One region of the Paenarthrobacter sp. AB444 genome, then DNA from elsewhere that is predicted to be linked to it. Evidence: predicted binding sites of a transcription regulator. Region 1 holds the regulator's gene; each other region holds the start of a gene.

Region 1 (7,968 bases):
CCACAGGGATTGGCCCGGCTGGACAGTGACGGACACCGCAACCGGCGGCTGCAACTGCGACTGGGAGTCGGAGGCCTTGGCGGGGGAAGTGACGACTCCGGCCAGGCTGAGGAGGGCAGCCACCAGCAGCATGGCCGGGATGCCAAAGAAGACCATGCGGCCACGGCGGGTCAGACGAAGGCGTACCGGAGCCTGTGCGGTGCGGAAATCAGCGAACGAAGTGATTGCGGACATGAGCTGAGCCCTTCTGAGCTATTGCGCTGCTCCGGGGCTTCCGGAGCAGCGCTGCCAATTCATTGTGTTCCACCCGGCGGCGCCGGATGTTCGAACGCTTTGTTCGAACATCCACCAGCAGCGCGAGGTTTATAGAACACATATTCGAACCTTGCTATGACATTTTTAGCACTTATCAACGAACGGTGTCGAGACTCGCTAGAACAAATGTTTGATAAACGCCTGTGCCTGTCCTACGTTTGAGTGAAGAAACAGCACTGTTTCAGTGGAACAGGAGGGTCTGACATTTTTCCCGGACCCTGCATCCCCGGCTCTCTCGGGGCGGAATGAAAGGCATTGGCGAACATGGCAGCGAAAGCCACAGGCGGCGGGGCACCCCTGCGAAGCCAACAGCCTCAAAAGACTCCCAAGAGCCTGACAGTTCGTCAGAAGAAGATCCTGGAGACCATCCAGCGCTCAGTCAACGACAACGGCTATCCGCCCAGCATGCGCGAAATCGGCGACACCGTAGGACTGGCCAGCCTGTCCAGCGTCACCCACCAGCTGTCCCAGCTGGAAAAACTCGGCTACCTCCGCAGGGATCCCAAGCGGCCCCGGGCCATGGAAGTGCTGATGCCCCTGACCCTCGACTCGGGTCCGATCCCGGGCGTCGAAGCTCCGGCAACGTTGCGAAGCGCCGGAGGCATGGCCGTCACCGAACTGGCAAGCGCCAGCGACACCGCCATGGTTCCGCTGGTCGGACGCATTGCAGCAGGTGGGCCCATCCTCGCCGACCAGACCGTTGAGGACGTGCTGCCGCTGCCCAGGCAGCTCGTGGGCCACGGTGAGCTCTTCATGCTCAAGGTCGCCGGCGACTCCATGATCGATGCCGCCATCTGCGACGGCGACTGGGTGGTTGTCCGCCGCCAGAACGACGCCATCAACGGCGACATCGTGGCGGCGCTGCTCGATGATGAAGCCACCGTGAAAACGTTCCGTCAACGTGACGGCCACACCTGGCTGCTGCCCCAGAACACCCAGTACGAACCCATCCTGGGCGACCAAGCCACCATCATGGGCAAGGTCGTTTCCGTACTTCGCTCCATCTAGCCCCTCAGGCCTTCCGGACGGATCCCAGACGCTCCAGGACCCCGCGTACCACCGCACGGTCCGTCGTGGCCCAGAAGGGCGGCAGAGCGGCCCGCAGGAAACCGCCGTAGCGTTCCGTCGAGAGTCGTGAATCCAAAACTGCCACGACGCCCTTGTCCCCCGTCGAACGGATCAGGCGCCCCGCGCCCTGCGCCAGCCGGATGGCAGCGTGGGTGGCGGAAACTGCCATGAAGCCATTGCCGCCGGACTGCGCCACCGCACGGGAGCGGGCCGTCATGAGCGGATCATCCGGTCGCGGGAACGGGATGCGGTCAATGACCACGAGACGGCACGACCCACCCGGAACATCCACACCCTGCCACAGGGACATGGTTCCGAAGAGGCACGTATCCGGTTCATCGGCGAATTGCTTGACCAAGGCAGCCATGGTGGACTCGCCCTGGCAGAGAATGTCAACATCCAAGCGGAGGCGCATGGCATCGGCCGCCTCTTCGGCTGCCCGCCGTGACGAGAAGAGGCACAGCGCTCCCCCGCCCGAAGCCCGGATCAAATCTTCCAATTCGTCCAGGGCCTCCGGCGAAGTGCCGCGGCCGGGCTTGGGCAGGTGCTTTGCCACGTACAGCACCCCCTGCTTGGGGTAGTCGAACGGCGAACCGACGTCGATCCCCGTCCAGCTCGGGGCGCCGTCACCAATCAGGCCGAGCCCTCCCGCGGCAGGCTCGAAGGCGGAACCGATGGCCAGTGTCGCCGACGTCAGCACCACCGTGTGTCCTGCAAACAAACCCTCGCGCAAGCGTCCGGCCACGCTCAGGGGCGCGATGTTGATGAGCGCCGGAGCAGTGTCATCCGGTTGTGAGTAGCCCTGCTGGGGATCAAAGGTGCTGTTACGGGAGAACCAGACGACTTCGCGGTTCTCCTTGGCGGCAAGCATCCGCTCACACAGTTCAAGGATGAGCATGAGCCGTGAGCGCGCCAGTTGGCGGCCGCCGTCGGCTGCGTTGGATGCATCAGTCTTCGAATCCGACAAAGCGGCGCGGGTGGCGTCCCGCAGCTGGTCGAGGCAGTCAAGCTGTTCATCATTCAGGCCACTGGGCAGCAGTCCGTTGGGAACCCCTGCAATGGCCATATCAAGGCGGTCGGCGGCAGCGTTGAGGGCGTCGACCGTAATGGCGGTGTGTTTACGTGCACTCGATGCCGCGGCATGAACCATGGCAACGGACAACTGCCCGGTGACGGCCCCGGTCACGCGGTCCTGCAACTCGTGGGCTTCGTCAACCACCACGACGTCGTATTCAGGGAGGACGGCCAGTCCTTCGAAAGCGCTGACAGCCAGCATCGCGTGGTTGGTGACAACGACGTCGGCCTCAGCGGCCCGCGCCCGGGCCAACTCGCTGAAGCACTCCTCCGCGAGAGGACATTTCTGGGCCCCCAAGCACTCCATGGATGTCACGGACACCTGCCGCCAGGCCCGGTCCGTAACGCCGGGCATCAGTTCATCCCGGTCTCCCGTGGCAGTCTTTTCAGCCCATTCACGAAGGCGGACGACTTCCTTGCCAAGCTGTGATTGCGGCCCTCCCATGGACGCCGCGAAATGCGGAACACTGGTGTCCTCGCCCAGGGAGAACAGTTGGCCCTCCGAGGGCTCCTCGCTGGGGAAGCCGCCCTCCAGCTTCTGCAGGCAGACGTAATTGGCACGGCCCTTCACGAGCGCCACGTTGACCGGCCGCTCGAGTGCGGGGTTGATGGTCTCCAGGAGCCGTGGCAGATCCCTGCCCACAATCTGCGTCTGGAGTGCCAAGGTGGCGGTGGACACGAGCGTCGGCTTGTCGCTGTCCATGGAATGTGCGATCAACGGAATCAGGTAAGCCAACGACTTACCTGTTCCCGTTCCCGCCTGGACCAGCAGATGCTCTCCGGTTTCGATGGCCCGGGTGACGTGCTTGGCCATCTCGTGCTGGCCGGCACGGCTTTGGCCGCCCATGCCGGCCACAGCCCGGTCCAACAATTCGAGGGTGGCCTTTTCCCCCACCGACTCGACGGCGTCCGCCGCCACCTTCTCAACCATTGCTGACGAATGACTCCAGCTCGGCCGCCAGTCCTTCACGGACCATGACCACTATGCGTGTGCCGTTTTCCTCGTGATCGATGCTGAGGATTTCCGAATCAGAGCTGTGCAACTTGCTGATCAGCTCGCCGCGATCGTACGGAATCAGGAGCTCCAGCCGCACGCCCGGGCGCGGAATGGACCGGCTGATCTCCTCCAGCAGTTCAGCGATTCCCTGGCCCGTACGGGTGGAAACCACAGCATGGCGGGGTTCCTTCTGCTTAAGGCGTTCCACCACGAAGGGGTCTGCCACATCAACCTTGTTCAGGACGATGATTTCGGGAACCTTACGAGCATCCACCTCGGAAAAGACAGCCCGCACTGCGGCGATCTGCCCCTCGGGGTCCGGGTGCGAGGCGTCCACGACATGCAGGATGAGGTCCGCGTCAGCCACTTCCTCCAGTGTCGACCGGAAGGCCTCGACCAGTTGGGTGGGCAGGGAACGCACGAAGCCCACGGTGTCGGCCAGGGTGTAGCCGATGCCGTCGGGGGTTTGCGCTTTACGGACGGTCGGATCCAACGTTGCGAACAGGGCGTTCTCCACCAGGACACCGGCGTCGGTCAGGCGGTTCAACAGCGACGACTTACCGGCGTTGGTGTACCCGGCGATCGCGACGGACGGAACAGCATTACGACGGCGGTTGGCACGTTTGGTCTCGCGGGCCGGCTTCATCGCGGCGATTTCACGCCGAAGTTTGGCCATGCGCGTACGGATTCGGCGGCGGTCCAGTTCGATTTTCGTTTCACCGGGACCACGTGAGCCCATGCCGGCGCCGGCACCACCGACCTGGCCACCGGCCTGTCGGGACATGGATTCACCCCAACCACGAAGGCGTGGAAGCAGGTATTCCAACTGGGCGAGCTCCACTTGGGCCTTGCCTTCGCGGCTCTTGGCGTGCTGGGCGAAGATGTCCAGGATGAGCGTGGTCCGGTCGACGACCTTGACCTTGACAATGTCCTCCAGCCCGCGTCGCTGGGACGGGGCCAGCTCGGTATCAACGACGACGGTATCCGCGCCGGTGGCGGCGACGATGTCCTTGAGTTCCTGCGCCTTGCCGGAGCCGAGGAACGTTCCAGGATCCGGCTTGGTGCGCCGCTGGACCAATCCGTCAAGGACTTCCGAGCCCGCGGTTTCAGCCAGGGCCGCCAGTTCACGCAGGGAGTTCTCTGCGTCGGCCAAAGTGCCTTCTGTCCACAGGCCGGCGAGAACGACGCGCTCAAGGCGCAGCTGCCGGTATTCAACCTCTGTGACGTCTTCGAGTTCGGTGGACAATCCTGCGGTACGGCGCAGGGCGCGGCGTTCAGCGAGGTCTTCCTGGTCGCCGTCGAAAATGCTGTGCTCTTGGTCCAGGGTCGAGATGGCCTGCGCCTTGCCGAACACGCCATTGGCGTCGGTGTCCTCAGGTGCCTGCGCGGGGACATCCTTGGAAAGAATCCGGTCGATGACGGCCTGGATTTGTTCAGGACTCATGTCCTGGGCGTCGGAATCGGATCCGGAGTGCTTCTGGGTGGTCATGGTCTCCTTAGACTGTTCGGCAATTCCAGAATAGTGCTGTTTGTTGCGTGATGGGGCGCTCTTCGCGCTGGGCTGACCGGCTTTGGCTAAAGTGCCCTCCTGTTGGCTGGACGCCGGTGGCCCACTGGGCTCTGGCGTCGGTGATCTGACGGGTGGATCCGCGGGAAGGCCTTGGCGTATCGGAAGTCCTGGTGCTGGCCCCCATAGGTCGTGTGGTGACACGATCTAAGGTCGGGGCGTGGATTGATCTTCTGAGCATCCGGCGCTACGGAATCGCAGCGATGGATGTTTGCCGTGGGACCTGCGGGCGGAAAGGCCGTAAGCCGGGCATTGGAGCCAAGCTGGGCCTGCATCGCGGGCGGTGCCGTCGTACGCCTGGAAGCCCAAGCGTGGATTCGGCGAATTACTCAAAGATCAAGAACATGGATTAAATACTATCAGCCCTGTCAAACCGGGCCTTGGTCGAAGGCAGTTTCCCAAGGCGCCGATAGCCAACTAATCTGGCAAATTATGGAGTCTGCACACTATTTCACCGCCCAACCGGCTGGACCGTTCACCCGCAAGCCGCTCACGGTGGAGCTCGCCGGGGCTACGCGCCATCTGCAGACCTCCTCAGGAATCTTCAGCCCCGACGGCATCGACAAGGGTACGGCGATCCTCCTGTCCGAGGTCCCGCCCCCGTCGCCCCGTGGCAACCTTTTGGACATCGGCTGCGGTTGGGGCCCCATTGCCCTGACCCTCGGGTTGAAGGCACCGAATGCCCGTGTCTACGCCGTGGATGTCAACGAACGCTGCGTGGTGCTGACCAATGAGAATGCGGCCGCACTGGGCCTGGACAACGTAACGGCAAGCTTGCCGCAGGAGGTGGACCCCGCCGTCGAATTCGACACCATCTGGTCCAATCCCCCCATCCGCATCGGCAAGGACGAACTGCACTCGCTGCTGCTCACCTGGCTGCCCCGGCTCGCTCCCGGTGGCAACGCGTGGCTTGTGGTCCAAAAGAACCTGGGTTCGGACTCCCTGCAACGCTGGCTGGCAGCTGAACTGGACGAGTCATTCACGGTGTCCCGTGAAAGCACCTCCAAGTCCTTCAGGATCCTTCGCGTCAGGAAAGCGTCCCGCTAGCCACAATGACTGCAGGCCCGCTCAGCTCCACGTGCTCGCGGCCGCCTGCGCCCGGGAAGAATTTCACGCCGACGACGCCGCCGGGAACCTTCACATGCCAATCGTTGGGTGCCGTACTGCCCGCCCAGTGACGGATCGCCACCGCCGCTGCACAAGCTCCAGTGCCGCAGGACTGGGTCTCGCCCACTCCCCGCTCGTGCACGCGCATGGTGATGGTTCCCACTCCGTCCTCCACCAACGGTTCAGCGGGGACGACGAATTCGACGTTCGTGCCATTGGCTGGCTTGGGGTCGACCACAGGGGCTTTGAACAACTGGGTGGCCGAGAGCTCGCTGAGTTCGGCCAGGGCAACAACCGTGTGCGGGTTGCCCATGCTGACCGAGAGACCGGGCCGGGCCACTTCGAGGCCGTCCGCGCTGACCAGGGCGTCCATGGCCTTGCTGGTTGCCTCTTCAGGGAAAATAAACTCCCAAGGACCCATGTCCACGGCATAACCGTTGGCGGTTCGCACCACCTTTTTGACGCCTCCACGTGTGCCGATCGTGAGGACCTCACCCGGTCCAAGATCGACCAGGCCCTGTTCGCTGAGGAAGTGGACAAAGACGCGCACGCCATTGCCGCACATTTCGGACAGGGAGCCATCGCCGTTGCGGTAGTCCATGAACCACTCCGCTGCGGGATCCACGTCCAGCAGTGCCCGGCCCTCCGGGAGGAACCGGGAGGGAACGGCACGGATCAGACCGTCGCCGCCGATGCCTGTGTGGCGGTTGCACAATTGGGCAACTTGCTCGGCTGTGATCTCGTGGGCGTCCCCGGGATCCGCAATCAGGACAAAGTCGTTGCCGGTCCCATGCCCCTTGGAAAACGCCAATCCGGCAAGGCTTGAGGTGGCATTCGTGGTGTCGGCAGCGGAGGGCTGGCGCGTGGGAACTGCGGCGTTTGCATCCATGGAATCAAGGCTACCTTCCACGTGTGTTAGGCCAGAAATTGCCAAGCTATCCCTGCGCGCCAATCAGCGTGACTGCCTTGGCGACGATGTCGGGGTCCTTCCAGTCCAGCCAGGAAATCCGCGGATCAGCGCGGAACCAGGTGAGCTGGCGGCGGGCAAACTGCCTGGTGGCGACGATGGTTTCCTCGACTGCGTGCGGCACGTCCATATTGCCGTCCAGGACCTTGAGGAACTGGGCATAGCCCAAAGCCCGCGATGCTGTTTTCCCTCGCCGCAAGCCCTGGCCCTCGAGCCGCTGGACCTCGTCCCCCAGGCCGGCCTCCACCATCCGGTGCACGCGGTGGGCGAGCCGTTCCCTGAGTTCGTCGCGGTCCACGGACAAGCCGATCTGGACCGCGGGCTGGTAGTACTCGCGCTGGGGCATGAAGGAACTGAATGGCCGGCCCGTCAGTTCGAAAACCTCCAGTGCACGGATCACCCTTCGAGCGTCCCCGAGACGTGCGGCCGATACGGGATCCGCTTTCTCCAGCCGGGCCCTCAATGGAGCAAGTCCTTTTTCTTCGTACTCTTGCTCCAAGCTCTGCCTCAAGGCGGGATCTGTGCCCGGAAACTCGAGGATATCCAGTGCAGCGCGCACATAGAGCCCCGATCCGCCCACCACGATGGCACGCTTCCCGCGGGAGTGGACATCGTCAATGGCCGCGCGGCATTCCACCTGGAAGTCAGCCACACTTGCTTCTTCAGTTACGTCCAGGGTGTCCAGAAGATGATGGGGAATCCCCTTGCGCTCCTCCATGCTGATCTTCGCGGTGCCGATGTCCATGCCCCTGTAGAACTGCAGGGCATCAGCGTTGATGACTTCTCCGTCGAGGGCCAGGGCAAGATTGACGCCAAGATCCGACTTGCCCGAACCTGTAGGGCCTACGACGGCGATGACCTGCTGGGCGTCCG
Region 2 (7,968 bases), on a different contig from region 1:
ATCGTCAACCGGGCGTTGGAACCCAAGGACGGGTCCGTCGTCGTCGCTGTTTTGGACGGTGAGCTGACCATCAAAAGGTTGCGTATCACCCCGACGGGCGTGGTGCTGCAGGCGGACAACCCCGCCTTCCCGGACATCAAGGTAGCGGCGTTGTCGGAGCTGACCATCTGGGGCGTAGCGACGACGTGCCTCCACCATGTCTAGGCCGCCGGTGGTGCCGTCGAACTGCGGATGACCAGTTCCGGCGTCAGTTTCCGGTCCGCGACGGGTGCATCCGGATTCTTGAGCCGTTCAAGAGCAATCATGCCCGCGGCCTGGCCCAGGGCGACCGCGTGGAGGTTGACCGTGGTGAGGCCGATGCCGTGCAGCTTGGCGATCCTCGAATCGTCGTAGCCCACCAGCGACAGGTCCTCCGGGATGGACAGTCCCAGGGTGTGGGCGGCCTCGCGGGCGCCCAGGGCCAGTTGGTCGTTGTGGGTGAAGATCGCCGTGGGTCGGTCCCCTTGGGCCAGAAGGGCGGTGGCGGCCCGTTGCCCGGCTTCCTGGGTGAAGTCTTCGGCCGCAAGCGTCAGGGGCTTCAGCCCGGCGTCGTGCATGGTCTTCTGGTAACTGCGACGTCGGACGGTATGTCCGTCGTAATCGGGTCCGGCAATGTGGGCGATGCGGCGGTGCCCGAGGCCAAGGAGGTGCTCCGTGGCCGCCCGCGCACCCTCGACATCGTCCGAGTACACGCTGTCAACGCCCGGTACCGGCCGGGTGACGCTGACCAGTGGCACGATCTGCGCCAATTCCTGCACTTGCTCGTCAGGATCCAGCAGCGTCGCAGCGATGATGATCCCCGCCCGGGCCTCTATGAGGGACTCCAGCGCGCCCCGGTCAACGCCGTCCACGGACCGGGATACGCTCAGGATGAGCCGGTTCCCTTCCTGCGGAAGGGCCATGCGCACGCCGCTGAGGATGTCGGCGTAGACCTCGTTGCGGATATCCATCAAGTAAAGCCCGACGGCGGAACGGTGCTTGCGTGCCAGGTCGGCGGCGGCCGCGTTGGGTCGGTATCCCAGACGCTTGGCGGCGTCGAAGATGGCTTCCTTGGTTTCGCCGCTGACTCCTGGTGCTCCCCGGAAGGCGAATGACACCAGCGTTCTGGAGACACCCACTTCGCGGGCTACATCACTTTGCGTTGCGGGTCGGTGTGGGCGGTCGGCGGCCATGCCCTCCATCCTCCCATGTCACAGAAAGGACAAAATGAGGTGTTTGTTAGTTTGACCTTACATTTAAGCCTTTCGCGCGTTAGTCTGGTTCCAGAGCGGTTATTTATGATCCGCAACACACTGACAAAGGAGTCCTGATGTCTGCAACGCAATTGCAGCGGGAAGGTGCCCCCGGGGCCGCCCTTCCTCCGCTGACCAACGGTCCGCACCGGAAGCGCCTTGGCCTTGTAGCTTTGGTTGCCACGTTCGGCGGGCTGTTGTTCGGCTATGACACTGGTGTCATCAACGGCGCCCTGCGGCCCATGACAGCCGACCTTGGGCTGACACCCCTGACGGAGGGGATCGTCACCAGCTCACTGCTGTTCGGCGCAGCGGCCGGGGCCGTGGGCGGTGGACGCCTGTCGGATTCCTGGGGCCGCCGGAAATCCATCCTCCTGCTCGCGGTGCTCTTCCTGGCTGGAACCATCGCCTGCGTCTTCGCGCCGAATTTTGAAGTCATGGTCCTGGGGCGCGTCATTCTGGGCCTGGCTGTCGGCGGAGCGTCCACTGTGGTGCCCGTCTTCCTGGCCGAGCTGGCGCCCTACGAGATCCGTGGATCGCTGGCCGGGCGCAACGAGCTCATGATTGTCATCGGCCAGCTCGCTGCCTTCGTGGTCAACGCCATCATCGGCAACATCTGGGGAGAGTTCGGGGGAGTGTGGCGCGTCATGCTGGCAGTCGCCGCGCTGCCTGCCATCGCACTGTTCTTCGGCATGCTCCGGATGCCCGAATCTCCTCGCTGGCTGATTTCCAAGGGGCGCTGGGAAGAGGCCTTGGCAGTCCTCAAGACCATCCGCTCGGTGGAGCGTGCCGAGGCTGAAATGGCGGACATCAAGCACCTCGCCGACGAGGAGCGGGCTTCCAAGGCAACCTCCTGGGGTGCACTGAAGGATAAATGGATTCTGCGCATCATCCTGGTCGGCATTGGCCTCGGGGTGGCGCAGCAGCTGACGGGCATCAATTCGATCATGTACTACGGTCAGTCCGTGCTGGTCGAGGCCGGATTCGACTCCAATGCGGCGCTCATCGCCAATATCGCTCCCGGGGTGATCGCGGTGGTTGGGGGCGTGATCGCCCTGACCTTGATGCAGCGCGTCAACCGCCGAACCACACTGCTCCTGGGCTTCACGCTGACCACTGCGTGCCACTTCCTTATTGGCATAGCTTCAATCCTGCTTCCTGTGGGAAATGCGGCCCGACCGTTCGTGATCCTGTTCCTGGTGGTGGCCTTCGTTGGCTCGATGCAGACGTTCCTGAACATCGCCGTGTGGGTGATGCTGTCCGAAATCTTCCCGCTGCACGTTCGCGGTTTCGCCATCGGCCTTTCGGTGTTCTGCCTCTGGATTGCCAACGCGCTGCTGGGCCTGTTCTTTCCCAGCCTGGTCGCTGGCGTGGGCATCACAGGGACGTTCTTCCTGTTCGGTGTTGTGGGTATCGCGGCCCTCGTCTTCATCTACACCCAGGTCCCGGAGACCCGCGGGCGCACGCTGGAAGCGCTCGAAGAAGACGTCAGCACCGGCGCCATCTATTTGGTGCACCGCAAGGATTCCTCTGCGCGCTCCTAGCTGCGTATCTGCTTCCGGTTGTTATTCGGCGCGGCGTTCGAGCAAGACGGTGTCCCTCCAGGAGCCGGCGGCCGGCCCGTAGCTCATGAGTCCAATCCTTTGCCGGGTGCCCACGACGGTGAAACCGTGTCGTTGGTGCAGGGCTATGGAGGCGGCGTTCTCGGGGAAGATGTTGGATTGGATGGTCCATATCCCTTCCTCTTCGGTCCTGCGGACGAAGGCGTCGAGGAGTTGGGCCCCGTAGCCTCGGCCGCGGGCCTCCTGGGCGATGTAGATGGAGTGCTCGACGACGCCGCGATAGACCGTCCTTGACGAAACGGGTGACGCGGCGACCCAGCCCACGATGTTGCCGTGGTCTTCGGCAACGAGGCGGAGCTGGGGGTGACGGGTAGCGTCGAAGTCTTCCCAGCTGGGCGGTGAGGGTTCGAAGGTGGAATGGCCTGAAGCGATGCCCGCGGCCCAGATCGCTTCGACCGCCGGCCAGTCGGCGTGCTCCATCCGGCGGATCAGCAGGTGGTTGGTACCGGTCATGGTGCGGCTGGTTCCCCGATGCGGCCGTGGACCAGCCTGGTAGCGAAGCCAATCGTGACCGGTTCTGGTTTGGCGGACCCGCAGCACGAATCTGCCGCGTCTTGCCCATCTGCGGGAAGGCTGGTGGAGCAGACCCCTGTTTCGGGAAGTTCCAGTTCCAAAGCTTCTGCTGCTGCTGTGTCGCCGGCCAGGGCGGCGGCGATGGAGCGCACTTGTTCGTAGCCGGTGGCCATGAGGAAGGTCGGTGCCCGGCCATAGGACTTCATTCCTGCCAGGTAAAAGTCCTTCTCGGGGTGGGCCAGGATCCGCGCGCCGTGCGCTGGGACGGTGCCGCAGCTATGGAAGTCCGGGTCAATCAGTGGTCCCAGCGCTTTGGGGGCGTCGACCGCCGGGTCCAGCTCCAGCCGCAGTTCGGTAAGGATGCCCAGGTCCGGGCGGAAGCCGGTGGCCGGGATCACCCGGTCAACCTCCACCGTCCGGCCGTCAGTTGCGTGGACGATCACGGCAGCGCCGCTGGTCTCGACGCTTAGGGTGCGGAAGCCGGTCAGGAGCTGGACGGCACCGGTCTCGACGGCGGTGCGCAGGCGTGTGCCCAGCTGGCCGCGGGCGGGGAGTTCGTCGGCGTTACCGCCACCGTAAGCCCTTGCGGGGGTCTCGGCGCGGATGGCCCAGACGACTGTGGTGCCGGGATGGGTGCGGGCAAGGCGGGCGAGATCCAGGACCATGTTCGCGGCCGAGTGACCGGACCCGACGACGAGGGTCCGGTGGCCGGCGAAACCATCCTGGGTGACATCGGGTAGGGCTCCGGTGATGATCCCGGCGGCGCGGGCTTTGGCTTCGCCGGGAACCGGGAGGCCGTTGGAGCCAAGCGGAGCGGGGCTGTTCCACGTTCCTGAGGCATCGATGACGGCCCGCGCCAAAACCTCGGTGGTTTGGCCGTCGTCGTCCTGAACCTGCAGGACGAAGGGTGCCTGGTCGCGGCCCTGGCTTCGGCCTTTATCCATCCCTTGCCGGGTCACGGCAACCACCTTTGAACCGGTGCGGATCCTCTGCTTGAGTTCCTGGGTTGCGGCCAAGGGTTCGAGATATTGGGTGACGATTTCGAGCCCATAGGGCAGCGCGGTCGGGCGGGGCGCTTCCCAGCCAGTTCGCTGGAGCAGTCGGACGGCAGCGGAGTCGAGGTTGTATTTCCAGGTAGAGAAGACTCGAACATGCCCCCACCCTTTGATAGCGGGACCAACGGTGGGTCCGGCCTCGATCACCAGGGGTTCGAGTCCGCGTTCGAGCAAGTGCGCGGCCGCGGCCAGCCCGACCGGCCCCGCGCCGATCACCGCGACGGGCAGGGAATCGTGCCCGGTCATTGCTGGGCTCCCGCCGGCGTGAGGCTGGCAATCAGGGCCTCGACCCGGGTTTTAATCTCGTCGCGGATGGGCCGGACGGAGTCGACGCCTTTGCCTGCGGGGTCTTCCAGGACCCAGTCTTCGTAGCGTTTACCCGGGAAGTACGGGCATTCGTCCCCGCAGCCCATGGTGATCACGACGTCGGAGTCCTTCACGGCCTCGGTGGTGAGAATCTTGGGGATTTCGGCGGACATGTCGATCCCGATCTCGGCCATCGCCTCAACCGCTGCGGGGTTGACCTGGCTGGCAGGTTGGGAACCTGCGGAGCGGACCTCGATGGCGCCCCTGCCCAGGGTGGTCAGGAATGCGGCGGCCATTTGAGACCGTCCGGCGTTGTGGACGCAAACGAACAGGACGGAGGGTTTGACGCTCATGAGTGCACCTTTCGATCGTCCGCGGCATCAGCTGCGGCAACATCAGTGGTTTGGGGATAGAGGAAACGAACCAGGACCAAGCCGAGGGCACCGCCGACCAGTTGGGCGGCGATGAAACCCGGCGCGGAGGCCGGTGCGATCCCTGCGAAGGTGTCCGTGATGGTTCGGGCGATCGTGACGGCGGGGTTGGCGAAGCTTGTGGAGGAAGTGAACCAGTACGCAGCGGTGATGTAACCGCCGACGGCGAAAGCCACCCGGTCGGCGCGTCCGGAACGGATGGTCCCAAACACGATGACCAGCAGCCCTGCCGTAGCTATGACCTCTGCCAGCCACAGACCAGGACCGGAGCGTTCATGGGTGGACAACGTGACCGGAGCCAGGTCGAACATCAGGTTCGCCGCGACAGTCCCGGCCAATCCACCCAGCACCTGAGCCGCAACCAAAAGGGCTGCAGCCCGGGTGTCGATCATTCCAAGGGCCCGTTCGACCAAGGTGACCACAGGATTGAAGGAGGCTGAGACCGGCTGCAGGGCAAGGATCAACGCGGCCAAAGCCGCGCCAGTGGCGAGGCTGTTCTGCAGCAGCTGCAGCCCGACGTCGTTCGGTGACAGCCGGGAGGCCATCACTCCGGAACCAACCACGGCAGCGACCAAGAGGCAGGTGCCGAGGAACTCCGCTGCGGCGCCGCGGACGAGGACCGGGTTCACTGAGCCTGTCCACCGATCAAGGCTGCCAGGTTCTGCAGGGCTTCGGTGCGGGCCTTGTAGTAGACCCAGACTCCGCGCTTTTCCCGGTCCAGCAAACCGGCTTCGTGCAGCACTTTCAGGTGGTGGCTGATGGTCGGCTGCGACAACTCGAAGGCATCGTTCAGGTCGCAGACGCATGCTTCCCCGCCCTCGTGTGAGGCCACCAAGGACATCAGCCGCAACCGCACGGGATCCGCCAAAGCTTTCAACAGCGGCGCAACGCCGTCGGCTTCCTTTTCCGACAATGGCTCGCGTGCCAGCGGCGAGCAGCAGGCAACGGCCTGGACCGGGGTCAGTTCCAAAGACATAGACACAGGTAAATATTTACACTCATCAATATGTTAAGCAAGCCCTCGCGATGGCAGGGCAGTTTTATTGTCGGGGGCGCGAGGTACAGTTGAATTATTCGAATTTATCTTCGAATAATTGGCGTGTCCCTCCGGATTCGGTGGGCGCGCATGGTATTGCCGAGCCAAGGAGGAGCATGTCCAGGCCAGCCCTAATGCACCGCATGCAGGAGATCGCCCACGTGGACATCAACTGCTTCTATGCCTCGGCGGAACGGGCTTTCAACCCTGCTTTGGAGGGCAGACCGCTGATCGTCCTTTCCAACAACGATGGCTGCGCTGTCACCAGGTCGCCTGAGGCAAAGCGGCTTGGCATTGGCCTGGGGGATCCGTGGTTCAAGCTGGCTCCACGGGCAAAGGAGTGGGGACTCATTGCCCTGTCCAGCAATTACGAGTTGTACGGTGACATCAGCTCACGGGTCATGGAGTTGTTGCAGCGCTACTCCGCCTGGCAAGAGGTGTATTCGATCGATGAGGCGTTCCTGGGCGTCAAAGGCCGCCCGGAGGAACTCTTGCACCTGGGTCGCTCCATCAAAGAGGCCTGCCGCAGGAATGTCGGGGTTCCGGTGTGCGTTGGAATCGCCCGCACCAAAACGCTTGCCAAACTCGCCAACAAGTGGGCCAAACACAATCCTGCCTTCAATGGGGTGTGCCGCTGGGATTCGGTCCCGGAAGCCGAGCGTGAGGCGCTTATGGCCCGGCTTTCGGTCATCGAGATCTGGGGCGTCGCCACCAGGCTCACCAAGCGCCTGAATGCCATGGGAATCTACTCGATCCTGGACCTGGTCCGCGCCGAGCCTGTTGCCTTGCGCGACAAGTTTTCCATCGTCATGATGCGCACGGTCCTGGAGCTGCAGGGTACCCCGTGCATCCCCATGGAAGAGGAACGGATCGGGCGGGACCAGTTGATCTTCTCGCGCTCCTTCTCCACGCCGATTACGACGACGGCCCAGCTGCGGCAGGTGCTGAGCGTCTACGGTCAGATGGCAAGCGCCCGACTGGCCAAACACGATCTCCAAGCCAAGCTCTTGACAGCGTTCGCGGCAACATCGGTCTACAACCCGAACGACAAATCGTTTCCGACCGTCAACGTCTCACTCCCCATGCCGACGTCGGACCCTGTCCTGCTGACGAAAGCCGCCCACGCCCTGGTGCCGAAGATCCAGGAGGGAACAAAGTACGCCAAGGCCGGCATCATGGTCACCGACCTCCGTCCCACCGGCAACCAAAAGCCCTTGGAGATCTTCGAGAACCGGCATGAGGAACGCGGCATTGGGAGCCTGCTGGAGGAAGTGAGCAAACGCTACGGCCGCGGCTCCATCGGCCTCGGACATGCGGGCATCAAGGGTGGACCGGACTGGTCCATGAAGCGGGACATGCTCAGCCCCCGCTACACCACCAATTGGGACGAACTTCCCTTGGTAAAGGCGGCGTAGCGTGACGGAGCTGCTAGGCGCGCAGTCGGTATCCGCGCTTCACCACTGTTTCCACGAGCTTTCCGTCAGGGAGCGAGGACCGCAGCCGGCTGACCGTCATGTCCAGGGCATGTACGGAGCCCCGCAGATCCAAAAGATCCGACAACGCTTCACGCGACAAGACCGCACCTCCTGCCCCAAGGAGCGCCCGCAACAGCAGGAGGGGAGCCGGTGCCAGTTCCACCACTTCGCCGTCTATCCGAAGGCAACGCCCGCGCAGCTCGATCGTGGCCGTCTTGGTCTCCAGGCGTCGCACGTGGTTCAGCGACAGGTGCTCGGT
Region 3 (7,968 bases), on a different contig from region 1:
TGCAATAGATGGCGGTCTGGAGCAGGATTTCCTTGATCTCGTCCCTGCTCAGGCCGTTGTTGAGGGCAGCCCGGACATGCATGGCCAGCTCCTCCCAGTGACCGTGCGCCACCAGTGCAGTCAGCGTCACTGCAGAACGCATCTGCCGGCTCAGCCCCGGCCGCGTCCAAATTCCACCCCAGGCGATCCTGGTGATCATGTCCTGGTAGTCCTCGGTGAAGGAATCCTTCGCGGCGTTAGCGCGGTCCACATGTGCGTCGCCGAGCACTTCGCGGCGGACCACCATGCCGGCGTCGTAGATTTCCTGCGCGGTAGCCTCGGGCTGGACAGCCCCGTTCCGCTCGGATGAGTTCCGCTCTGAAGAGATGCTCACTGTCCGTTCTCCTTCATGAAGTTCCGCATCAAACCAGCCACGACGGCGGGCGCCTCGGCAGGCGCGAGGTGGCCCACGCCGTCGAGCGCTTCCGCCACGGCGTAGGTTCCGCCCGCCCGGACACCCGAGACAGTTTCCTCAGCAACCGACGGCGGCGCAACAGTATCCTCGACGCCGGCAACCGCCTGCGTGGGGACAGTGATGCTGCCGAGCTGCTCGCGGACATCGAACGCGGCAAGGGCTTCGCAGCAGAACGAGTAGCTGAAGCGGTCTGCGTCGCGGAGGGCGTGCAGGAGCCGACTGCTGATTTCGGGCTGGCGGTCCATGAAGCCCTTGGCGAACCAGCGCTCAGCCGAGCCTTGGATCATCACCGGCGTGCCCAGCTTCCGCACGGTTTCCGCCCGCTCCAGCCAGCCTTCCGGGGTGCCGAGCTTCGCGCCGCTGCACTGCACGGACAGGCTGCGGAGGCGGTCGCCGTGCTTGATGCCGAGCTGCAGGCCGGTGGCCCCGCCCAGTGAAACGCCCGCGTAATGGAACCTTGCGCCGGGGCTTACGGAATCGACAAGATCGACGACGGCGTCCGCCAGTTCCGCGACATCAAAACCTTCCGTGGCGGCCGGCGAGATGCCGTGGCCGGGCAGGTCCCAGCCGATGACGTCGTACTCGTCGCCGAGGAGGGCGGCGGTTTCGGACCACAGCACCGTGGAGGTACCCAGAGACGGGCCCACCACCAGGAGCGGCTTGGCTCCGAGTTCGCGCTGCGGGGACAGCAGCACAGCCTTGACGGTTGGCTTAGCCACGATGGGCTCCCTTCGTTGAAGCGGTGAATTCGGGGTAAGCGGCGAGTATGCGACGGCTTATTTCCGCGGCCTCGCCGAGGTAGCTCGCGGGGTCCAGCAGGGCGTCGAGTTCACGGTCGGAGAGGGTTTCGTCCGGGACGGCCTCGCGCAGGAGCTTGCTGTACGTGTCCGCCTGCTCAGCTGCCGGAGCTGCCAGGGTTTGATCGACGACGGCCTGCAGCTTCTGCTCTCCGTCCTCGCCGAGGAGAGGTGCGAGGGCGGCCGCCACACCTTCGCTAAGGAGCAGCGGACCCGAGATCTCCAGGTTCCGGCGCATGGCCTCGGGGAACACCCGGAGTCCTTCTGTGAGTTCCCGGAGTTGGAGCGCGGCACCCAGAGCCAACGCAAGCAGCCGACGCAACGCGGGCCACTCCGTGTGCCAGGCACCGTCCGGCCGCTCGTCGTTGAAGCTCGCAGCGGCCAGGTGGAGCTGGGAAGCAAGACCCGGCGCCTGGAGTGCCGCACTGCGGATGAGCACGGACAGCACGGGGTTCTGCTTCTGCGGCATGGCCGAGGAAACCCCGCGTCCGGCAGCCAGGGGTTCCCCGAGTTCGCCAACTTCCGGGCGGCTCAGGAACACCAGGTCCGAGGCGATCTTGCCGAAGGCATCCAGCAGGGATGCCAGGGAATCGCCCAGGGACGTGACGGCCAGTCGGTTGGTGTGCCACGGAGCCGGAGCCGCAGCCAAGCCGAGCTTGGAAGCCAGCGCATCCGCCAGCGTGAACGGCGTGGAGTCAGAGCCTGCAGTCAGTTTGGACCCGGAGGCCAACGTTCCACTGGCACCGCCGAACTGGACCGGCAACTCAACTGACTCCAGACGCGCGGCAGAAGCAGCCACTCCTTGGAACCATTGCGCGGCCTTGAGCCCGAAGGTGTACGGAAGGGCATGCTGCGTCAGGCTCCTGCCCACGCACAGCGTGTCCGCATGCTGTTCGGCCAAGCCGGCGAGCGCCGTCGTCGTGCTCTTCACTTCAGTGAGCAACGCCGAAACCGTGCGGCCGGCCAGCAGCATGAGCGCGGAGTCCAGGACATCCTGGCTGGTGAGAGAGGTGTGGACGGCTTTGCCCGCGCCGATCCCGGTTGCATCCAGGCTGCGCACGCGGGCCCGGAGTTCACCGAGCAGCGGGATCACCGGGTTGGCGCCGCCTTGGGCGCGTTCGGCGATGACGGCGAGGTCGTAGTGACCGGGGTCGGCGGCTTCGGCCACCACAGCGGCAGCCCCTTGGGGGGCCAGCCCGGCTTCCTCGAGGACGGCCGCCCAGGCGGCTTCGACGTCGAGGATCGCCGCGATCACGGCACGGTCGCCCGTCAGTGCGGTCACCTTAGGTGAGGCAGTAACGGGGCTGAGGAGGCCGAAGTCGCCGTCGGTCATGATGCTGCCGACTCCTCGGACGCCAGATCCAGCGAACCGTCCTGCTGGAAGTCCAGGAACACGGTCTCGTCCTGACCTTGGAGGCGAATGTCCCAGGTGAGTCCGCCGTCGGGATCGCGGCGTGCGATCAGGGTCTTGCGGCGCTCGGGGTCGAGGGAGCTGAGCAAAGGATCGTTGGCCAGCGCTTCCTCGTTTTCGGGCAGGTACACGCGGGTGAAGAGGCGGTTCATGAGGCCACGGGCGAAGACTGCCACGGAGATGAACGGCGCCGCTCCAGCCTTGAGCGGTCCCGGGTTCACCGTGGTGAAGGTGTAGACGCCCGAGTTGCCCACGGCGCCACGGCCCCAACCGGTGAAGGTGTAGCCGTCGCGGACCAGGGAGCCGGTGCGCTGGACGATGTTGCCCTCGGAGTCCGGCTGCCAGATTTCCAGGATCGCGTCCGGGATGGTGTGGCCCGCGCCGTCGTACACCGTGCCCTGGAGGCGGATGCTTCCGGGGCTGCCCGGTGCCAGGAGCTCGTTGTCCTTGTTAAAGGGGAGGGCGTAGCCGTAGAAGGGTCCGACGGTCTGGCCCGGTGTGGGTGTCAGCTTGCTCATGTGCTTACTCCTCGTCCCCGGCGTCGCCGAATGCTTCGTTCTCGGTCCAGGTCCTCTTGGAGCCGGTCAGGATGATGTCCCACTTGTAGCCGAGGGCCCATTCGGGGCTGGTCAGCTCGTGGTCGTACTGCGCCACCAGGCGGTCGCGGGCGTCCTGGTCCACGATCGACTGGTAGATGGGGTCCAGCGGGAAGAGCTGGTCGCCCGGGAAGTACATCTGGGTGACGATGCGCTGGGTGAACTCCGAGCCGAACATGGAGAAGTGGATGTGGGCCGGGCGCCAGGCGTTGAGGTGGTTCTTCCACGGGTACGCGCCCGGCTTGATGGTGGTGAAGGAGTAGGAGCCGTCGGCGCCCGTGATGCAGCGTCCGACGCCGGTGAAGTTCGGGTCGAGCGGTGCGGGGTGCTGGTCGCGCTTGTGGATGTATCGTCCGGAGGCGTTGGCCTGCCAGATTTCCACGAGCTGCCCGGCAACCGGACGACCGTCACCATCAAGGACGCGCCCGGAGACGATGATGCGTTCACCCTGGGGCTCGCCGTTGTGCTGGATGGTCAAGTCCGATTCCAGTGCGTGCACGTCCTGGTGCCCGAATGCCGGCGAGTAGAGCTCGATGGTTTCCGGGTCCGCGTGGTGCAGGCTCTTGGTGGGGTGGCGCAGGATGGAGCTGCGGTAGGGCGCGTAGTCCAGGCGCGGCATGGTTTCCGGTGCCTTGCCGTTCTTCAGTGCCTCGGCATAACGGTCGCCGATCGCCTTGATCTCTGCGCTGAGGTCCGCCTGCGTTTCCACTTTCTTGGACTCATGCGCGGCGTGCGGCTCAGCTGGCGGCACGAGTTCCTCGGATTCGAGAGCTTGTGCGGTGTTATCTTGCGGCACAACCGGCTCCTTTCTATGGATTCTTCTACTGGATCGGGCGGCTATGCCCGGTGGAGTGAGTCGTATTGGACGGCGTGGCGGACGGGTGCGTTCGGGGCTCCGTAGCCGTCGTAGTTGCCGCGGCGCTCCACCATTTCGAAGAACACACTGCCGACTGTGGCGGTGTAGAAGTGGAGGAATTCGCCTTTGGCGTCCCGGTCATACAGGAGGTTGAGCTCCTGGAGAGTGTCCAGGAAGCCGGGTTCAAGATCGAACCGCGCATCCAGGTCCTCGTAGTAGTTGGCCGGAATCTGCAGGAACTCGAGGCCACGCTCCTGTGCTGACCGGGCTGTTGCCACGAGGTCGTCCACTGCGAACGCGATGTGTTCCTGGTACGTTTTGCGTGCCTTTTCGGCCTGCTGCGCCGGAGCGAGGTTCAGCACCAGCCGGACTGCGCCGTTGCTGGTCTGCATGACCTGCGAGCGCACCAGGCCGCTGGGGCTGGGCACCTCGGCGAACGGCTGCGGTTCCAGGGCCAGCGCGCTGGTGTAGAAGAGGACGGCTTCGTCGAAGTGCTGCCATGGCTGGGCGAGGTTCACATGGTCGATGACGGCGTTCTGCTGTGCGCGCGGGTGCTCCAGCCCTTCGCCGAATTCGTGCGTCCAGGCAGCCGTGCCGTCCGGATTTCCCTGGCAGAGGAAAATCTCGGTGGAGTCCGGCGCGGAAATGCCCTGGAACACTTCCTCGTCCGCCTGCACCTTGCGGGCGACCACGGGGGCCTTGAGCTGCTGGGCGCGGGCGGAGGCAATTGCTGGAGAGTCGACGTCGAACCCCAAAGCGGCAATAGCCGGTTCCGTGTGCGAGGCCGCTTGCTCGTTGATGATCACTCGTGCCTGGCCCATGGTCCACAGCTGGACGTCCTTGGTGCGGTGCCGGCCTTCGAATTCGAAGCCGAGCTGACCAAGGAGCTTCTCCAGCTGGACCGTGTCATCGGCCTTGACCTCGGCGAAGTTGAACCCGGCGGGCTCGTTCACCTTGGGCAGCGTGGCCAGTTCCATGGGATAACGACGGCGGGAGTTCTGTTGGGTCTCGGCCGTGCCTGCCGCCGGGCTGCTGGCCAGCCATTTGGCGCTCTGTTCTTCCAGCCAGATGAGCGAACGCATCGCATCCACGGCCGTCCGCTCCACGTCCGACTGGCGGAACACATCATTGAAGACCTCCAAGGAGACGGGTCCGGTGTAGCCTGCGCGGACCACGTGCCCCATGAACTTGGCGAGCTCGAACTGGCCCTCCCCGGGGAAAACCCGGTAGTGGCGGCTCCAAGACAGCACGTCCATGCTCAGCTTGGGGGCGTCGGCTACCTGGACGAAGAAGATCTTCTCCGCGTTGATATCCTCGATCGGCGCCGTGTCCCAGTCGCGGGAGAGGATGTGGAACGAGTCCAGGCACGTCCCCAGGTTTGGGTGGTCCACCATCTCCACCAGGCGGTAAGCGTGCTCGTAGTCGTTGACGTACTTGCCCCAGGCCAAAGCCTCATAGGCAACCTTGACGCCGTGGTCCCCGGCCAGTTCGGCGAGTTCGGCCAGCTGTGCGGCCCGAAGCTCATCATCATCGATAGTGGCCGTGGCAACGTTGGAACAAACCAGGATGGTGTCCATGCCCAGGCGGGCCATGAGCTTGAACTTGGCTTCCGCGCGCTTGAGGTTGGCTTTCAGCAGGTCCGGTGTGACGCCGTCGAAATCGCGGAACGGCTGGTACAGATCAAGGCCGAGACCCAGGTCCGCCGCCATCTTGCGAACGTCTTCCGGGCTGAGCGGAGACGTGACGAGGTCCTGTTCGAAGATCTCGATGCCGTCGAAGCCCGCGATGGCGCAGGCCTGCATCTTCTCCCTCAGGGTTCCGGACAGGCAGACGGTGGCGATTCCGGTACGCATCAGTGGGCCGCCTTTTCGAGGGGGCCGGCGGTGAGCGAGGCTGCGGCTTCTTCCAGTGCGATCAGCTCCAGGAAGTGCGTGCGCATGCGGTCCCGGTCGGCGTTGCTTCCGGTGAAGAGCTTGAAGGCGTCGGCCGCCTGGCCAACTGCCATCCGGCCGCCGTCGAGCACTGCGCAACCCTTGGCGCGCGCTTCGCGGACCAGTTGAGTCTCGATGGGACGGTAGACGATGTCCGCCACCCAATGGCGGGTTTCCAGGAGTCCGATATCGAGGGGGAGGCCAGGGTGCGCGGCCATGCCGACCGGCGTGCAGTGCACCAGTCCGTCGGCAAGGGGCATCAGCTCCGGCAACTCCCCCAGGCCCCGCGGCGTGACGGCAGTGTCAGGGAAGAGACTTGAAAGTTCCGCGGCCCGTTCACTCGCCCGGTCGGCGTCCATGTCAACGAGGTCGAGATGTTTGGTGCCCGCCTTGAGCAGCGCGTAGGCGACGGCGGAACCCGCACCTCCTGCACCCAGCTGGACGACGCGATCGAGTTTGACTCCGGGCAGGCCGTCGGCGAGCGCCGAACCGAAGCCGGAAAAGTCTGTGTTGTGGCCGATGAAGCGGCCGTCCTGGATCAGGACCGTGTTCACGGCACCCAGGCGGGCGGCGTCGTCGGAAATTTCGTCAAGGTGCCCCAGCACCAACTGCTTGCAGGGGTGCGTGATGTTGAGGCCGTTGAAGCCCATCCGCTGGGCTGCTGTGAGGAGATCCCCGACGGCGGTGGCCGGCAATGCGAGTTCCAGCAGGTCGATGGGGCGGTACAGCAAGCGAAGGCCCTGCACATCGGCCTCGCGTTCATGCATGGGCGGAGTGAGCGAGGGCATGACGCCTTCACCAATCAGGCCCACCAGAACGGATTCGGCTCGGTTGCTCATCCTCAAGCTCCTTTTACTTCAGTCCCGCGGGTGGCGTTTCAGGGACGCTTCGCCCGCGGTGTTATCCAGATTACTACAGTTGTTCATATTCCGCACGCTTGTTCTTATCGCGAACATTTGGCGCACACCCCCTACCCAACCAGGGGACAGCAAACGCTCCAATGGGCGCCCATTGCGACACCTGCTGTCCCCTAGTTGGGTCAGCGCTGGGGCAGGCGGGCCGCGAGTTCAGCCGCGGCTTCCTGGAGCGTGGGCACATGGGCAACGAGTTCCTCCATGGTCAGGCGGAACACCGGCACCGCCGTCGCGAGCGAGGCGAAGGCATGGCCCTGCGAGTTGAGGACCGGCACGGCGACGGCGCGCATGCCGATCTCGTTTTCCTCGTCCATCACGGCATACCCCTGGCGACGGACTTGCTCGATCTCCTCGCGGAACTTGTCACGGTCCGTGATGGAGTGCTCGGTCAGAGCGTCGAGGGGAAGTTCCTCAAGGAGCCGCTTGCGCTCCAGCTCGGTTTCGAATGCCACGATCGCCTTGCCCACCGACGTTGTGTGCAAGGCACCAAGATGCCCGGGGTCACTGGTCACGCGGAAGGTCTTGGGGCCATCCACCTTGTTGACCGTTAGGTGATGGTCGCCGTCGCGGACCGAGAGAATGGTTGCCTCATGAGTACGCTCCGTGACCCGCTGCAATACCGGGAGAGCCGTGGCAGCGAAGCCGTGGTGATTGGAAACCCTCTGACCGAGCTGGAAAACCCGCAAACCCAGGTGGTAGCGCCGGCCATCAGGCTCGTAATCCACGAAGCCATCGCGGGTCAGTGAACCCAGCAGGCGATAGGTGGTACTGAAAGGCAAGTTCGCGCTGCGGGCGAGGTCGGCCGCACTTGCCCCCTTTGGCTCGTTGCCGAGCAGCACCAACAGACTCAGGGCTTTGCCGACCATGTCGGTCTTTGTGTCCTCTTTCACACTCATGCTTCGATGCTCTCACATGGTGAGAGCTATTTCTAGATGGTGGCGACAAGTATTGACAAGTGACCCCTCTCACAGCCACTATTGCTGTATTGCACAAGTAACTCTCACCATGT

Evidence for each region. The regulator LexA, encoded in region 1, represses DNA repair genes until DNA is damaged. The targets are predictions, from matches to a motif close to TCGAACANNTGTTCGA.
Region 2: PQ627_RS12055 (Y-family DNA polymerase) is a predicted target of LexA. The motif match lies at 6,273-6,288, and genes of this name have one in related genera.
Region 3: PQ627_RS03630 (shikimate dehydrogenase) is a predicted target of LexA. The motif match lies at 6,975-6,990, and genes of this name have one in related genera.

The regions. Positions count from the first base shown of each region.
Region 1 is NZ_JAQZBY010000014.1:72,086-80,053, reverse strand. It holds gene PQ627_RS16485 (LysM peptidoglycan-binding domain-containing protein) at 1-234, opposite strand, end outside; gene lexA (transcriptional repressor LexA) at 580-1,323, shown strand; gene PQ627_RS16475 (ATP-dependent DNA helicase) at 1,328-3,388, opposite strand; gene hflX (GTPase HflX) at 3,381-4,943, opposite strand; gene PQ627_RS16465 (class I SAM-dependent methyltransferase) at 5,454-6,068, shown strand; gene dapF (diaminopimelate epimerase) at 6,049-7,017, opposite strand; gene miaA (tRNA (adenosine(37)-N6)-dimethylallyltransferase MiaA) at 7,064-7,968, opposite strand, start outside.
Region 2 is NZ_JAQZBY010000008.1:192,739-200,706, forward strand. It holds gene PQ627_RS12015 (LexA family protein) at 1-204, shown strand, start outside; gene PQ627_RS12020 (LacI family DNA-binding transcriptional regulator) at 201-1,211, opposite strand; gene PQ627_RS12025 (sugar porter family MFS transporter) at 1,349-2,815, shown strand; gene PQ627_RS12030 (GNAT family N-acetyltransferase) at 2,837-3,346, opposite strand; gene PQ627_RS12035 (NAD(P)-binding domain-containing protein) at 3,343-4,707, opposite strand; gene PQ627_RS12040 (arsenate reductase ArsC) at 4,704-5,120, opposite strand; gene PQ627_RS12045 (aquaporin) at 5,117-5,827, opposite strand; gene PQ627_RS12050 (ArsR/SmtB family transcription factor) at 5,824-6,174, opposite strand; gene PQ627_RS12055 (Y-family DNA polymerase) at 6,351-7,649, shown strand; gene PQ627_RS12060 (uroporphyrinogen-III synthase) at 7,663-7,968, opposite strand, start outside.
Region 3 is NZ_JAQZBY010000002.1:55,711-63,678, forward strand. It holds gene pcaC (4-carboxymuconolactone decarboxylase) at 1-373, opposite strand, end outside; gene PQ627_RS03605 (alpha/beta fold hydrolase) at 370-1,173, opposite strand; gene PQ627_RS03610 (lyase family protein) at 1,166-2,584, opposite strand; gene pcaG (protocatechuate 3,4-dioxygenase subunit alpha) at 2,581-3,180, opposite strand; gene pcaH (protocatechuate 3,4-dioxygenase subunit beta) at 3,185-4,054, opposite strand; gene PQ627_RS03625 (bifunctional sugar phosphate isomerase/epimerase/4-hydroxyphenylpyruvate dioxygenase family protein) at 4,096-5,967, opposite strand; gene PQ627_RS03630 (shikimate dehydrogenase) at 5,967-6,884, opposite strand; gene PQ627_RS03635 (IclR family transcriptional regulator) at 7,085-7,855, opposite strand.